2 regions of the Streptomyces sp. S186 genome follow, and region 2 is predicted to be linked to the other one. Evidence: riboswitches for the same ligand, from Rfam matches in the RefSeq annotation. Region 2 holds a riboswitch; the other holds the start of a gene.

Region 1 (7,680 bases), 3.9 Mb from region 2:
GAGCACGGCGACCTTCATCGTGCTGGCCGCGTAGTGCGGGACGTCCGCGTTCCGCAGGATCACCGGGGGGCGCCGCCAGGGGGCTACGGCTACGGAGAGCATGGCTCATCGTAGGGCGCGGCGCCGTGGGGCGCAGGCTCCACGGCGGGGTCCGAGGCGGGGCCCGCCGCGAGTCCCAAGGCGGGTCCCGTCAGAGGCCGGCCCCGTCCCGGAGGCGCTCCGCCATCGCCGACAAGGCCGTCGTCGCCGCGCGGTGGAGGCCGCCGCCGAAGGTGATCCGGGTCGCGCCGAGCGCGCCCAGTTCGCGCGGGGACGGGCCGCCGGCTCTGGCCAGGGCGTTGAGCGGGAGGGGCGCCGCCGCGGCCAGCTCGGGCAGCAGCTCCGGCGGGGCGAGGATCGGGTAGAGGCAGTCGGCGCCGGCCGCGGCGTAGCGGTGAGCCCGCGCCAGCGCCGCGTCGACAGCCCGCTCGCCTCCCTCGCCGCGCAGGAAGGTGTCGATCCGGGCATTGATCACCAGTGCGTCGCCGGCCTCGGCCCGGACCGCGGCCAGCCACTCGGCCTGCTCCTCCGGGTCGCGCAGGGCGCCGGTGGCGTGGTCGGTGTCCTCCAGGTTGCAGCCGGCCGCGCCGGCCTCGGCGAGCCGGCCGACCAGTTCCCCGGCGGACAGCCCGTACCCGGCCTCCACGTCCGCCGTCACCGGCACGTCCACGGCCCGGACGATCCGGGCGATCGCCGCGAACATCTCGTCGGCCGGGGTCTCGCCGTCCGCGTACCCCAGGGACGCGGCGACGCCCGCGCTGGGGGTGGCCAGCGCCGGGAAGCCGGCGTCGGCGAAGACCCGGGCGGAGGCGGCGTCCCAGACGGTGGGGAGGATCAGCGGGTCGCCCGGCCGGCGGTCGTGGTGCAGGGCGCGCAGCGCGGCCGCGGGGCCGGTGCCTGTCCCTGCGTCGGTGCCGGTCACAGCTGCGCCCCAGGGGGCTGGCGGATCGTGACGTTGACGCGGTTCCAGTTGTTGATGGCGACGATCACGGCCAGGAGGTGGGCGAGTTCGGTCTCGGTGAACTGGGCGGCGGCCCGTTCGTAGACCGCGTCCGGGACGAAGCCTTCCGTCAGGAGGGTGACCGCCTCGGTGAAGGCCAGGGCCGCCCGCTCCCGCTCGGAGTAGAGGTCGCCGGCCTCCTCCCAGGCGGGCAGCAGATCGATCCGCTGCTGCTCGACGCCGGCCTCGCGGAGGTTGGTGACGTGCATGTCGATGCAGAACGCGCACTTGTTGAGCTGGGAGGCGCGGAGTACGACCAGCTCCGCCAGGATGTCGTCGCCCAGCCCCTTCTTGGCGGCCTGGGTGAGCTTGAGCTGGGCCTGGAAGAAGGCGGGGAGCTTGCTCCAGAACGTCATGCGGTGGGTCATCGTGCTCACTCCTGCCCCGGGGCCCGGCGGGTGGCCACGCCGAAGCGGTTCCAGGCGTTGATGGTGGTGATCATGGCGATCAGCTGGGCGAGTTCGGGCTCGTCGAAGACGGCGGCGGCCTGCTCGTAGACGGCGTCCGGGACGAAGCCGTCGGTGAGCACGGTGATGGCCTCGGTGAGCGCCAGGGCGGCGCGCTCGCGGTCGGTGTAGTAGCCGGCGGCCTCCTCCCAGGCACTGAGGAGGGCGATCCGCTCTTCGGTCTCGCCGGCCTTGCGGGCGTCGGTGGTGTGCATGTGGAGGCACATGGCGCACCGGTTGATCTGCGAGGCGCGGATCTTGATCAGTTCGGCCAGGGTGGGGTCGAGGCCCTTACGGGCCGCCACGTCCAGGCCGATCATGGCCTTGTAGACGTCGGGAGCCAGCTCGGTCCAGCGCATCCGGGGGCCGTGCCGGTGGCCGGCGGCGGCCGGGACGGCGGGCGCCGGCTGCCCTGCGGGCGGTGTCGGCTGTCCTGCGGACGGTGTCGTCGGGTTCGTCATGCGGTAGACGCTACGCGGCGAGTGGCGCAGGGGTATGGTCCACTTCCATGGAGAAATCGCGGGCCACTTTCGGACGGGATCTGGGCCGGGACCTGCATCTGGACCTCGGCGGTCCGGGCGGGGTGCGGGCCTCGCTGATGGCCGCGCTGCGCGAGGCGGTGCGGTCCGGGCGGCTGACCCCCGGCACCCGGCTGCCGTCCTCCCGGTCCCTCGCCACCGACCTCGGCATCGCCCGCAACACCGTCGCCGACGCCTACGCGGAGCTGGTCGCCGAGGGCTGGCTGAGCGCCCGCCAGGGCTCGGGCACCGAGGTCGCCGAACGGGTCCTGCCGCGGGCCGCCGGCCGGGCGCCCCGGCGCGCCCCGGGCCCGCCGTCCCCCGCCGCCGGCCCGCGCTTCGACCTCACCCCCGGCACCCCGGACGTCTCGTCCTTCCCGCGGACCGCCTGGCTGGCGGCGGCCCGCCGGGCGCTGACCGCCGCGCCCAACGAGGCGTTCGGCTACGGCACTCCGGCCGGCCGCCCCGAGCTGCGCGCGGTGCTCGCGGACTACCTGGCGCGGGCGCGGGGCGTACGGGCCGACCCCGAACGGATCGTGGTCTGCGCGGGGTTCATGCAGGGGCTGGGGGTGCTGTGCCGGGCGCTGCGGCCCCGTGGCGGCACCCCCGGCCGGGTCGCCACCGAGGCGTACGGGCTGCCCTTCCACCGCGCCGTCATCGCCCGCGCCGGCCTCGGCACCGTCCCGCTGCCGATCGACGCGGACGGCGCGGACACCGGCCGGCTGACCGGCCTGGACCACCTGCGGGCGGCCCTGCTGACCCCCGCCCACCAGTTCCCGACCGGCGTCCCGCTGCACCCCGACCGGCGGGCCACGGCGGTCAACTGGGCGCGCGCCACCGGTGGTTACGTCCTGGAGGACGACTACGACGGCGAGTTCCGCTACGACCGGCAGCCGGTCGGGGCCCTCCAAGGGCTGGACCCCGACCACGTCGTCTATCTGGGCACCGCGAGCAAGAGCCTGGCCCCGGCGCTGCGGCTGGCGTGGATGGTGGTGCCGGACCGGCTGATGGACCGGGTGCTTGAGGTCAAGTCGACCGGCGAGTGGCAGTCCGGATCGCTGGACCAGCTCACCCTGGCGGAGTTCATCTCCTCCGGAGCGTACGACCGGCATCTGCGCGGGATGCGGCTGCGCTACCGGCGGCGGCGCGACCAGCTGGTGGCCGCGCTGGCCGAACGCGCCCCGCACGTACACGTCTCGGGGATCGCCGCCGGGCTGCACGCGGTGCTGGAACTCCCGCCCGGCACCGAGCAGTCCGTCGTCCAGGCCGCGCGGTGGCAGGGCCTGGCGGTGACCGGGCTGGCGGAGTTCACCGACCCGGCGGGCCCGGCCGCAGCCCGCGACGCGCTGGTCATCACCTACGGCCGCCCGCCGGACCATGCGTTCTCGGCCGTCCTGGAGGCCCTGTTGAGGGCGATGCCGCCGGCGGGGTGAGGGGGTGGGGTGAAGGGGCGGGGTGTGATGGGCTCCCGTTCAGGGGGCACTCAGGAGCGTTCGGCGGCCGCCGCGGCGGAGTCGGACGGGGTCGCGGAGTCGGACGGGAGCGCGGGTATGTCGGTGTTCGCGTCGCTGTCGTTCGTGTCGTTCTTGTCGTTCTTGTCGGTTACGTCGGTGTTCGTGTCGGTGTCGGGGGCCGCCGTCGCCGGTGCCGGTGCCTCGCCGAAGCGGGCCAGCGCCAGCGCCCCGGCGACGGCCAGCACGAAACCGGCGACGGTCAGCGGGGCCAGCCCGTCGCGGGTGCGGTCGCCGAGCCAGGCGACGCCGACCGCGGCCGGGCCGAGGGTCTCGCCGATCACCATGCCGGCGGTGGCGGTGGTGACCGCGCCGCGCTGGAAGGCGGAGGTCAGCAACAGGAAGGCTGCAGCCCCGCCGATCAGCAGCGCGTAGGTGGCGGGGTTGGTGAGCAGGTCGGACGGGCCGAAGCCGTCGATGAGCCGCACCGCGACCTCGACGACCCCGAAGCCGCAGCCCGCGCCGAGGCCGAGCACGGCGGCGCGGGAGCGGTCCGGGAGTCGGCCGGCCAGGGCGCCGGCGGCCAGCACGGCGACCGCGAAGACCAGCACCCCGATCCGTAGCGCGGGGGTGCCGGCCCGGTGTCCCTCGCCGCCGGACGACAGCGCCAGCAGGGCCAGCCCGCCGCAGACCACCGCGACCGCCAGCCATTCGGCGCGCCGGAGGCGGACGCCCAGGACCGGCGCGGCGACCACCGCGGTCACCGCGAGGGTCGCGGCCAGCGCCGCGCCGACCGTGTAGATCGGCAGCGTCCGCAGCGCCACCAGCTCCAGCAGGAAGCCCAGCCCGTCCAGCGCCAGCCCGAGCAGATACCGCCACTGCGTCAGCACCCGCAGCAGCAGCCGGGCGTCGACGCCGGAGCCGGTACCGGGCGGGGTGTCCCGGGCCGCCACGGCCTGGAAGACGGAGGCGGTACCGAAGCAGACCGCGGACGCGAGCGCGCAGATCATCCCGAGCAGCATGGCCCGACTGTACGGCTCCACAGGGCCGCGGGGCAGGGGGCAGGGGGTAGGGGGACGGCCCCGGAGCGGACGAACGACGCTACGCGCCCAGCACCACCCGGAGTTGTTCCAGCCCCCAGTCCAGATCCTCCTTGCTGATCACCAGCGGCGGCGCGATCCGGATCGTCGCGCCGTGGGTGTCCTTGACCAGGACGCCGCGGGCCATCAGCCGTTCGGCGACGGCCCGGCCGTCGCCGCGGGAGGGGTTGATGTCGATGCCGGCCCACAGTCCGCGGCCGCGGACCGCGTCCACCGCGCCGCCGCCCACCATCGGGGCCAGCGCGCGGTGCAGGTGGTCGCCGAGTTCGGCGGCTCGCCGCTGGTACTCGCCGGTGCGCAGCATCGCGATGACCTCCAGGCCGACCGCGCAGGCCAGCGGGTTGCCGCCGAACGTCGAACCGTGCTGACCGGGCCGGAAGACGCCCAGCACCTCGCGGGACGACACCACCGCGGACACCGGCACCACCCCGCCGCCCAGCGCCTTGCCGAGGACGTACACATCGGGCACCACGCCCTCGTGTTCGCAGGCGAAGGTGGTGCCGGTGCGGCCCAGCCCGGACTGGATCTCGTCGGCGACGAAGAGCACGTTCCGGGCCCGCGTCAGTTCGCGCACCCCGGCCAGGTAGCCGCGCGGCGGCACCAGGACCCCGGCCTCGCCTTGGATCGGCTCCAGCAGCACCGCGACGGTGTCGGCGTCGACGGCGGCGTCCAGGGCGGCCAGGTCGCCATAGGGGACGACGGTGAAGCCGGGGGTGTACGGGCCGAAGTCGGCGCGGGCCTCGGGGTCGGTGGAGAAGGAGACGACGGTGGTGGTCCGGCCGTGGAAGTTGTTCTCCGCGACGACGATCCCGGCCCGCCCGTCGGGCACGCCCTTGACCCGGTAGCCCCATTTGCGGGCAGTCTTGACCGCGGTCTCCACGGCCTCTGCGCCGGTGTTCATCGGCAGGACGAGTTCCATTCCGCACAGGTCGGCGAGCTGGGTGCAGAAGTCGGCGTAGCGGTCGTGGTGGAAGGCGCGGGAGGTGAGCGTGACGCGTTCCAGCTGGGCGCGGGCCGCCGCCAGCAGACGGGGGTGGCGATGGCCGAAGTTGAGCGCGGAGTACCCGGCGAGCAGGTCCAGATAGCGGCGGCCGGTGACGTCGGTCATCCAGGCGCCTTCGGCGGTGGCCACGACGACGGGGAGCGGGTGGTAGTTGTGCGCGCTGTGGGCCTCGGCGGCGGCGATGAACGCTTCCGTGGACGTCACGGGTGACTCCGTCCGGTGGGCCGGACTGCCGGTCCGGCTTCGGTGCCGACCTCTGCGTTCATTGTCCCGCCCGGTGCGGACGCCCGCAGGCCACGAGCCGCACGCCGCGGCCTTTCCGCCCCTTACCCGTCGGACAGGGCCCGGACTTCCGTAGACTGCCGTTGCGCAGCCGCGACTGGCGTACGGGGAACGGACCCCGAGGAAGCGGTGCGCGGCCACACGCCTACGAGGTGCCGCCCGCCTGGGTACCCCGGGACCACGACCGACCACCGCTCGATCGCCCCGGAGGACGCCATGACGGCCCATCGCCCCGCCCATCCCGCCCTGCACGCCGCCGACCCCGAACTCGCCGCGCTGGTCGGCGCCGAGGAGCGGCTCCAGGCCGACACCCTGCGGCTGATCCCCAGCGAGAACTACGTCTCCGCCGCCGTCCTGGAGGCCACCGGGACGGTCCTCCAGAACAAGTACAGCGAGGGCTACCCGGGCCGCCGTTACTACGAGGGCCAGCAGAACATCGACCTCGTGGAGACCCTGGCCGTCGAGCGTGCCAAGGGGCTCTTCGGCGTCGAGCACGCCAATGTGCAGCCGTACTCCGGCTCGCCCGCCAATCTGGCCGTGTACCTCGCCTTCGCCTCCCCCGGCGACACGGTGCTGGGCATGTCGCTGCCGATGGGCGGGCACCTCACGCACGGCTGGGGCGTCTCGGCGACCGGGACGTGGTTCAACGGGGTGGGGTACGGCGTACGGGCCGACACCGGGCGGATCGACTTCGACGAGGTGCGCGACCTGGCCCGCAAGGAGCGCCCGAAGATCATCTTCTGTGGCGGCACGGCCGTCCCGCGGACCATCGACTTCGCGGCCTTCGGCGAGATCGCGCGGGAGGTCGACGCGGTCCTGGTCGCGGACATCGCACACATCGCGGGCCTGATCGCGGGCGGCGCGCACCCGTCGCCCGTACCGCACGCCGACGTCGTCTCGACCACCACCCACAAGACGCTGCGCGGCCCGCGCGGCGCGCTGCTGATGTCCCGCGCGGCGCACGCCAAGGCGATCGACAGGGCGGTCTTCCCCGGCCTTCAGGGCGGCCCGCACAACCACACCACGGCCGCCATCGCGGTGGCGCTGCGCGAGGCGTCCGCGCCGTCCTTCCGGGAGTACGCGCACGCCGTCGTCGCCAACGCCAGGGCGCTCGCCGAGGCGCTGCTGGCCCGTGGCTTCGACCTGGTCTCCGGCGGCACCGACAACCACCTGGTGCTGATCGACCTGACGTCGAAGGAGGTGCCCGGCAAGGTCGCGGCCAGGGCCCTGGACCGGGCCGGGATCGTGGCGAACTACAACACCGTGCCGTTCGACCCGCGCAAGCCGTTCGACCCGTCCGGCATCCGGATCGGCACCCCGTCGCTGACGTCGCGGGGGCTGGGGACGGCACAGATGCCGAAGGTCGCGGAGTGGATCGACCGCGGCGTCCGGGCCGCGTCCACCGGCGACGAGGAGGCCCTGACGACGATCCGCCGGGAGGTCGCGGACCTCATGGCGGCCTACCCGGCGCCGGGGCTGCCGGTGCACGACTGAGGTCGGGGGCGAAACGCGGCGTGAGCCCCGGAGCGTCCCACGGCGCGAGCCCGGGGCGTCCCTCCGCACAGGCCGGAGTGCCCCGCCCGTGAGCCCGGGGCCCCGCCTCGCGGCCCTCGCGCGGTGGGGCGCCCTCCCCCGGACCCCCTCACGCGGCGGGCACCCAAGACCCTCCCGTTCCCGGGAATACCCCACAACACCCCCACGTTGTGGCCCCGCAGGGGGCCCACGCATCCCCTACGGGATGTGTTCGGCCGCCCCCTGCGGGCCTCCACGCCCGGGCCCCTCGGGGACCTGAGAGAATGACTCCCATGGCTCTCGATCGCCCGCCCGTCGCCCACCACCGC
Region 2 (7,680 bases):
CCCGGTGCGTCGAACCGCAGCGCGTCGCGGTTGGCCGCGCCCACCGCGACCAGCACGGGCTCGCCGGCCCGCACCAGCGTGCCCCCGACCTCGATGTCCTCGGTGGCGTACCGCGCCTGGCCGGCACCGCTCCCCAGGGGGACGAACCGCAGTAACTCCTCCACGGCGCCCCCGATCAGCCCGGGCTGCTCCCGCAACAGGGCCAGCTGCTCCGGGTGGTCCAGCAGCGCCAGCACGAAGTTGGGGATCTGGGTGGCGGTGGTCTCGTGGCCGGCGACCAGGATGCCCACGCACAGGTCGACCAGTTCCAGCTCCGTCAGCCGGTCGGCGTCGACGTCCCGCGCATCGATCAGCGCGGTCATCAGGTCGTCCTGCGGCTCCTGCCGGTGCTGGTCGATCAACTTGCCCATGTACGCGCGGAGTTCCTCGCGATTGGCCTCGAACTCCTCGGCGGTCAGGGAACTCGTCGACAGTGCGGCGTCGCTCCACACCCGGAACTGCGGCCGGTCCTCCGTCGGCACCCCGAGCAGCCGGCAGATGACGGCCACCGGAATGGGCAGCGCGTACCGGTCGACGAGGTCCGCCGGCGGCCCGGCCGCCTCCAGTTCGTTGAGAAGTTCCCTTGTCAGTTCTTTGACTTGCGGCCGGAGCTTCTCGACCTGACGGACCGTGAACGCCTTGGCGACCAGGGTGCGCAACCGGGTGTGGTCCGGTGGGTCCATGCTCAGGATGCCGCTGTTGCGGGTCCCCTCGGACTGCCGAGGTTCGTCGTGCCGGGCGCTCTCGGCCCGGCTGAACCGCTGGTCGCCCAGGACGAACCGGGCCTCGGCGTACCGCGTGACGAGCCAGGCCGGCTCACCGTACGTCAACTGGACCTTGAGCAGCCCCGGGTGGTCGCGTACCCGGTCGTACTCCGCCGCAAGATCAAGGCTCTCAGCGATATTGAAGGGGTAGGAGAGGGGTGCTGTGTCGGCTGTGGTCACGGTGACCTCCCTTGTGTAAGCACCTGCTTACAACGGTAGGACGCGTACACGGGGCGGTCAACGGCGGATTGCCGCCGTCGTCATGGCCGGCCGCGGCGGGCCACTGTGGTCATCCGACGGACCGACGGAAAGGGGAAGAGCCATGCGAGAGGCAACGGAGGAGGTCAGGGCGCGGCCGGCGGAGGAGACCCCGCACGGCGGCCCTCCCGGCGAACACCGCCGGGACGCCCAGGGAACCCGGCGGCTGCTGCTGGACGCCGCCTCGGAACTCTTCGCCGAACGCGGCTACGAACGCGCGACGGTACGCGACATCGCGGCCCGGGCCGGCGTGAACCAGGCCCTGCTGTTCCGGTACTTCGGCTCGAAGAAGGCCCTGTTCGGCGAGGTGATGGCGCACGGCGGTCACGAGCAGCTGCGCACCACCCCCGCGGAGCGGCTCTTCGACGTCGCCCTGCGCGGCATGCTCGCCGAGGGCGGCGGCCCCGGCACCGACCGGTCGCTGGAGGTCTGCCTCCGCTCCATCGGCGGCAGCGACGAAATCGCCGAGGCGCTCCGGGGACTTGGCGACGAGTACGCCGAGGTGCTCGCCACCCTCTCGCGCGCCGACGACGGCGCGCTGCGCGGCGATCTCGCGCTGTCCTGGCTGCTGGGCATCGGCCTGATGCGGGTGGTGGTCGGCAAGGAGCCGCTGGCCAGCGCCGATCCGGACACCGTCTGCCGACTGGTGGGGGAGGCGCTGGGCGCCCTGCTGGAGGGCCTGCCGAAGGCCGGGTGACACCGTCCGGCCGATGCCGCACTCGGGTGCGGTGCGGCCCGTGCTGCGTTCCGGTGACCCTCCGGCGGGTCGCCGAGCGGGGTCGGATAGCAGCCCTATTGTCGCGCTTGCAGGAGAATGTTCCTTTTCTGCCCAGCTGAGTAAAGGTGGAACAATGCTTCGTTCGATTCCTCGCGGGCTCGCGATGGCCGGTCTCGCCGCGGCTGCCCTGGTCGTCCCGGCCGCGGGCGCCGCGACCGCGGCCCCCAGTGGCGCGCAGGCCACGCTGTGCCCCTCCCACAGCCAGTGCCACGCCAAGCACGGCCGCCACCACGGCCACGGCGGCAGCCACGCAGGCCGACACGGGCAAAGCCGTTACGACGACGGCTACGGGCGCAGCGGCGAGCGCCGCCGGTACGACGACGACTACGGCCGCCGGGACGAAGGCTACGGTCGCCGCGATGACGACGAGGGTCGCCGCGACGACGACTACGGCCGGCGCGACGACGAGGGCCACCGCCGTGACGACGGGGGCAAGCGCCGCGACGACTCGGGCCGGCGGGACGACGACAGTGGCGGCGGCCGCCACGACGAGGAGTCGGCCCGCCTCGCCGACGGCCTGGGCCGGCACGGCCTCCTCGGACTGGACTTCCTCGGTCTCCTCTAGCCACCGCGTTCCGCCGCGTCGCCACCTCCATGGGCCCGGGTCCGGTACCCGGGCCCACCGGTGTGCGGAGGGCCCGGACGCCCGGGACCGGGCGGCACGGTCACGGGTGGCCGATCGGCCGCAACCCGCCGTGCACCGGCGTCAGTTCGGTCGCGTACCGCGCGGGCGGCACCGGAACGGTCCGGCCGGGGGGCACCGGAACGGTCCGGCGCGGCGGCAGCACGTCCGGCGCCCGGTGCGGCCGCAGCGCGGTGAGCGCGTTCTCGGTCTCCTCCATCAGTGCCCGGTAGGACACCAGCCGCTGCCACTCCGGGTCGGCGACGCCGGGCACCGTCGCGGAGCGCTCCGCCCAGATCTGCACCAGCCCCGCGTACACGGGGGTCTGTCGGACGACTTCGGGGTGGATCCGCGGCGGCGCGGGGGCGACGACCTCCGTGCCGGGGGAAGCGGGCTGGGCCCCCGGGGGGCAGGGGACGAAGGCGGTCCGGCCGTGGCCGGCGACGGTGACGGACGAGGGAGCACTCATGGCTGTTGAAACGATTCGCCCCGCCGATCGGTCACTGCGCATACCCCCGGTCGGCCCCGTGTACCCCGTCTCATAACATCCCAAAGCACTGCGCGCGATGCGGGGAATATCACCTCTTACAGTGATCTCTCGTTGAGAACCGGACCAACTCCGGCCAAAAAGCGTTGTCGGTGACATGGAACCGAGGGAGTTGTGGGAGCGCCACGCGGTACTCGCACAGGCGTTTTGCATCAGCGATGACGAGGTCCGCCGGACCCAAGGACTCCTCGACGAGGCCGAGGCCCGCCGCTCGCGGACCCTGGCCGCCTTCGCGGTGACCGTCGGCAGCGACGAGGTGGTCGCCGATCTGCTCGGCCTCGACGCCCGCGAGGTCCGTCTGGCCCGCCGTACGGTCGGCAAGGACGACGCCCGTGCGGTGGCCAAGAACCTGCTGGAGGAGTCCGAGCGGGAGCGCCGCGCCGCCCGCCGGGCCGAGCACCAGCCGGAGAAGGCCGAGCCACCCCGCCCCGCCTCGCCCGCGGCGGCCGCCGCGGCAGCCGCCGCCGCGGCCGCGATCGGCAACGGCTGGCCGCGGGCCACCACCGTCGGCAGCGTGACCTCCGTACCCGCAGGCCAGGCCGACACCCACAGCTGGATCCCGCCGCGTCCGACCGCGCCCGCCCCCACTCCCGCCCCCGCGCCCCCGCCCGCCCCCGCGCCTGCCCCGGCCGCCGCGCCCCCGCCGTTGCCCGTCACCGAACCGGCCTGGTCACCGGCGCTGGACGCGGTTCTGGTGCACAGCTACCACACCGGCGCCGACCTCACCGCGCTCGCCACCGAACTGGGCCTGGACGTGACCATCCTGGCCGCCCGCGCGCACCAGCTCTCCTCCGAGTCCCAGACCGCCCGCCCCGGGAACTCGGACCGCATCGGCCGCCACCGCCGGATGACCGACGTCCAGCCACCCGGCGCCACCGACACCGGCCACCTTCCCCGCACCGACGCGGCCCCACCGCCCCCGCCCCCGTACGATCCGCAGGCCGCCTGGGCGGCGGCCGCCCACTCCGCCCAATGGGCGGCACCCCAGGACCCGTACGCCTCCTGGCAGCCACACGAACCCCACGCCTCCTGGCCGTCCCAGGAATCCCACAACCCCTGGGCCTCCCCACCACCCCAGGCGCCCCCCTGGGATCCCAGTGCCGTCACCGTCGCCCAGCACGACTGGGATGGCATCCTCAGCCAATGGGAGGCCGCCACCGCACCGCATATCTCAAGTCCCGGCCAGCAGTACCCCTGAGCGGGGCGCGCACACTAGTTCCCGCCGCCCGGTCATCGCCTAAAGTGTTCGGTGAGCCGTGACTGGCGCTTGGGTGGAGTACCACCAGGGAGCGGCTCGACCTCCTTGGTCAATGCCGTGCGCCTGGGCGATCCCGTACGACGTACGACGCCCAGGAGGCGCCATGACCACGACCACGTCCCCCACCGCCCGCCTCATGGACGGCGGCGCGCTCGCCCGCCGCATGGTCGAGGAGGCCGCCGCACGCGCCGCGGCGCTCACCGCGCGTACCGGCCAGGCCCCGTGCCTGGCGACCGTCCTCGTAGGCGACGACCCCGCCTCCGTCACCTACGTCCGGATGAAGCGCAACCGCTGCGCCAAGGCCGGCATCCAGTCCCGGCACATCGCCCTCCCCGCCGACACCACCACCGGTCAACTCGTCGACACCATCGGGCAGTTGTCGCAGGACTCCGGGGTGCACGGCATCCTGCTCCAGCACCCGGTCGGCCCGCACATCGACGAGCGCGCCGCCTTCGAGGCCATCGCCCCCGAGAAGGACGTCGACGGCGTCACCGCGCACTCCTTCGCCGCGACGAGCCTCGGGATGGACGGCTTCGTGTCCTGCACCCCCGGCGGCATCATGCGCCTCCTGGACCACTACGACGTCGATCTCACCGGCAGGCACGCGGTGGTCGTCGGGCGCAGCGCGATCCTCGGCAAGCCCGTCGGCATGCTGCTGCTCGGCCGCAATGCCACCGTCACCTACTGCCACTCCCGCACCGCCGACCTCACCGCGCACATCAGGGCGGCCGACGTCCTGATCGCCGCCGTCGGCCGTCCCCGCTTCCTGCACGGCGACCAGCTCAAGCCCGGCGCCGTCGTCATCGACGCCGGTTACAACGCCGGCAATGTCGGCGATGTGGACTTCGACTCCGCGGCCACGGTCGCGAGCCTGATCACCCCCGTGCCCGGCGGCGTCGGCCCGATGACCATCGCCACCCTCCTCACCCAGACCGTCGACGCGGCGAGCCGCCAACTGGGCGGGTGGCCGCGGACGGCGGTCTGACGCCCCGTCGTGCCAGGTCCGTCCTGTCCGTCCCGTCCACCCGTCACGTCACCGTGACCGTGACCTTCCACGGGACGACCACGTGCGGGCAGTAGGAGCCGGCGGTGGCGTGGCACCGCCGCTGTGCGGTGACGGTGGTGGTGCCCCGCCGGGCGGCCGCGGCGAAGCGCCCGGTGGTGCCGCCCGCCGGCGTCGCGCGGGCCGCCGTCCGCCGGAGCAGCGCGGGGTCGCCGGAGACCGGAGGGCTCCAGGTGAAGGTCGTCCCGCGGCCGCGCTCGCCGGTGAGCCGGACCTCGATCACGTCCCCGGTGTGCACGGTGAGCCGGCGGCCGTCGTCCCGGTTGGCGAGCAGGACACCATGGGCCGACGGGCCCCGGCCCGGGCCGTGCGCGGTCGAGCCGGGCCCGGTCGGTGTGGCGGCGGAGGCCACCCCCGTGCTCAGCCCCGCACCTACGGCACACACCACGGCCAGACGCCTCATTGTCTTCATGGCACTCCAAATCCCCTTAGGTGATGGCGAGTTCGCCGCCGTTCCGTCCGGACATGGTCCGGTCGTCCGGGCGGCGGCGCCGTCATGGTCCCAGCAGGGGTGGGGCGGCGGTATCAGCAGAAAGGGTGAAGGAAAGGCGGAAGGGGAGGGTGGACGAGGCGGGGGAGGGGAGGGGGCGGTGTGACGGGCGTGGGGGGTGTGGGCGCAGGTCACGGGGCGATCGGTAGCATTCCCTGCCGCTGTCAACATGCCGGCTCATGTTCATGCCACACGGGGGGTTCGCTCTTACATGTTCGGAATCGTCAGGCCCTGCGCCCATCGGCTGACGCAAGGGCTCAAGACGGAGTGGATGGCCCATCTGTGCGGCCTCTGCCTCGCGTTGCGCGCCGATCACGGCCAGTTCGCGCGGATCGTCACCAATTACGACGGACTCATCGTGTCCGTGCTGACCGATGCCCAGTCCGGCCGCGCCGAACTCCGTCGCCGCACCGCCGGCCCCTGCCCCTTGCGGGGCATGCGGACCGCCTCGGTCGCCCAGGGGGAGGGCGCGCGACTCGCGGCGTCGGTCTCGCTCGTCCTCGCCTCGGCGAAGATCCGCGACCATGTCGCCGACGGGAACGGGATGCTGCGCCGTCGGCCGATGGCCGCCGCGGCACGCCGGGTCGCCGCGGGCTGGGACCGGGCCGGTGCGCGCACCGGCGCCGCGCTCGGCTTCGACACCGCGGTCCTCGTCGACGCGGTGGACCGGCAGCTGGGCATCGAGCAGTTGGCCGGTCCCGGTACACCGCTGACGAGGATCACCGAACCGACCGAGACGGCCACCGCCGCGGCCTTCGCCCACACTGCGGTACTGGCCGGCCGGCCCGGCAACGCCGCGCCCCTGGCCGAGGCCGGCCGGCTCTTCGGCCGGCTGGCCCACCTCCTCGACGCCGTGGAGGACCGGACGGCGGACGCCGCCGAGGGCGCCTGGAACCCGATCACCGCCACCGGCGCCGGGCCGGCCGAGGCCCGCCGGCTGTGCGACGACGCACTGCACGGCATCCGCCTGGCGCTGCGCGATGTGGAGTTCACCGACTCCGCCCTGGTCCATGTGCTGCTGGTGCACGAACTGCGGCGCTCGGTGGATCGCGCCTTCGGTACGTCCTCCTGTTCCCACCAGGCCCATGGCGCGACTCCCGGCCCCTACGACCCGCAGAGCGGGAACCCGTACGCCGGCAGTCCCCACACCGGCAATCCCTACGCCAGCAATCCTTACGCCGACAACCCCTATGCCAGCAGCCCGTATGCCAACAGCCCGTACGCGGGCAATCCCTACGGGGGCGCGGTTCCGCCGGGTGGGGCCGGCGGTGGCCATGGGGGCGGAGACGGCGGGTCCGGTTGGTCCGGTGGGACGGGCGGCCCGGGTGGTTCGGGTGGCGGTGACGGGCGCTCGCCGCACTTCTCGCCGGAGCCGAAGAAGCCGCGTGGCTTCTGGGCGGGCTGTGCGGTCGCGATCGGGCTGTGCTGCACCTGCAAGGTCTGCTGCGCGTCGGAGTTCGAGGGGCCGTGGTCGCGCAAGATGCGCGAGGGCTGCTGCCACGCCTGCGATTGCTGTGACTGTTGCAACAGCGGCGACAGCTGTGGGTGCTGCTGCAATTGCAGCTGTGACTGCTGCGACAGCTGCGGTTGCTGCGACTGCTGAGCCGGTCGTCGGCGCCTCTTCCACCAGGCGCCGGACGGCACCCTCGCCGGGCCGGGGCCTACGCCGCGTCCCAGGTGACGGGGAGGCGCTGTACGCCGTGCATCGTCAGGTCCGCGCGCAGTGGCACCTCCTCCGGCGGTATGGCCAGGCGCAGCGTCGGGAAGCGGGTGAACAGGGCCGGGAAGGCCACCCGCATTTCGACGCGGGCCAGTTGCTGGCCCAGGCACTGGTGGATGCCGTGGCCGAAGGCCAGATGGC

What was found. A riboswitch is a leader RNA that binds a small molecule or an ion and turns the genes downstream of it on or off. The one in region 2 is predicted to bind ZMP and ZTP.
Region 1: linked by a shared signal. The riboswitch ahead of glyA (serine hydroxymethyltransferase) and the one ahead of ACRAS8_RS31200 (bifunctional 5,10-methylenetetrahydrofolate dehydrogenase/5,10-methenyltetrahydrofolate cyclohydrolase) in region 2 are both predicted to bind ZMP and ZTP.

The regions. Positions count from the first base shown of each region.
Region 1 is NZ_CP193932.1:3,281,135-3,288,814, forward strand. Features, by position in the region: gene ACRAS8_RS13715 (serine hydrolase) at 1-102, opposite strand, end outside; gene ACRAS8_RS13720 (isocitrate lyase/PEP mutase family protein) at 191-961, opposite strand; gene ACRAS8_RS13725 (carboxymuconolactone decarboxylase family protein) at 958-1,407, opposite strand; gene ACRAS8_RS13730 (carboxymuconolactone decarboxylase family protein) at 1,413-1,946, opposite strand; gene ACRAS8_RS13735 (PLP-dependent aminotransferase family protein) at 1,994-3,436, shown strand; gene ACRAS8_RS13740 (hypothetical protein) at 3,487-4,476, opposite strand; gene rocD (ornithine--oxo-acid transaminase) at 4,556-5,761, opposite strand; ZMP/ZTP riboswitch at 5,923-6,015, shown strand; gene glyA (serine hydroxymethyltransferase) at 6,056-7,333, shown strand; gene trpS (tryptophan--tRNA ligase) at 7,645-7,680, shown strand, end outside.
Region 2 is NZ_CP193932.1:7,218,759-7,226,438, forward strand. Features, by position in the region: gene ACRAS8_RS31175 (cytochrome P450) at 1-983, opposite strand, end outside; gene ACRAS8_RS31180 (TetR family transcriptional regulator) at 1,126-1,758, shown strand; gene ACRAS8_RS31185 (hypothetical protein) at 1,913-2,404, shown strand; gene ACRAS8_RS31190 (hypothetical protein) at 2,505-2,930, opposite strand; gene ACRAS8_RS31195 (hypothetical protein) at 3,106-4,206, shown strand; ZMP/ZTP riboswitch at 4,255-4,342, shown strand; gene ACRAS8_RS31200 (bifunctional 5,10-methylenetetrahydrofolate dehydrogenase/5,10-methenyltetrahydrofolate cyclohydrolase) at 4,370-5,251, shown strand; gene ACRAS8_RS31205 (hypothetical protein) at 5,295-5,741, opposite strand; gene ACRAS8_RS31210 (DUF5685 family protein) at 6,031-7,422, shown strand; gene ACRAS8_RS31215 (cytochrome P450) at 7,481-7,680, opposite strand, start outside.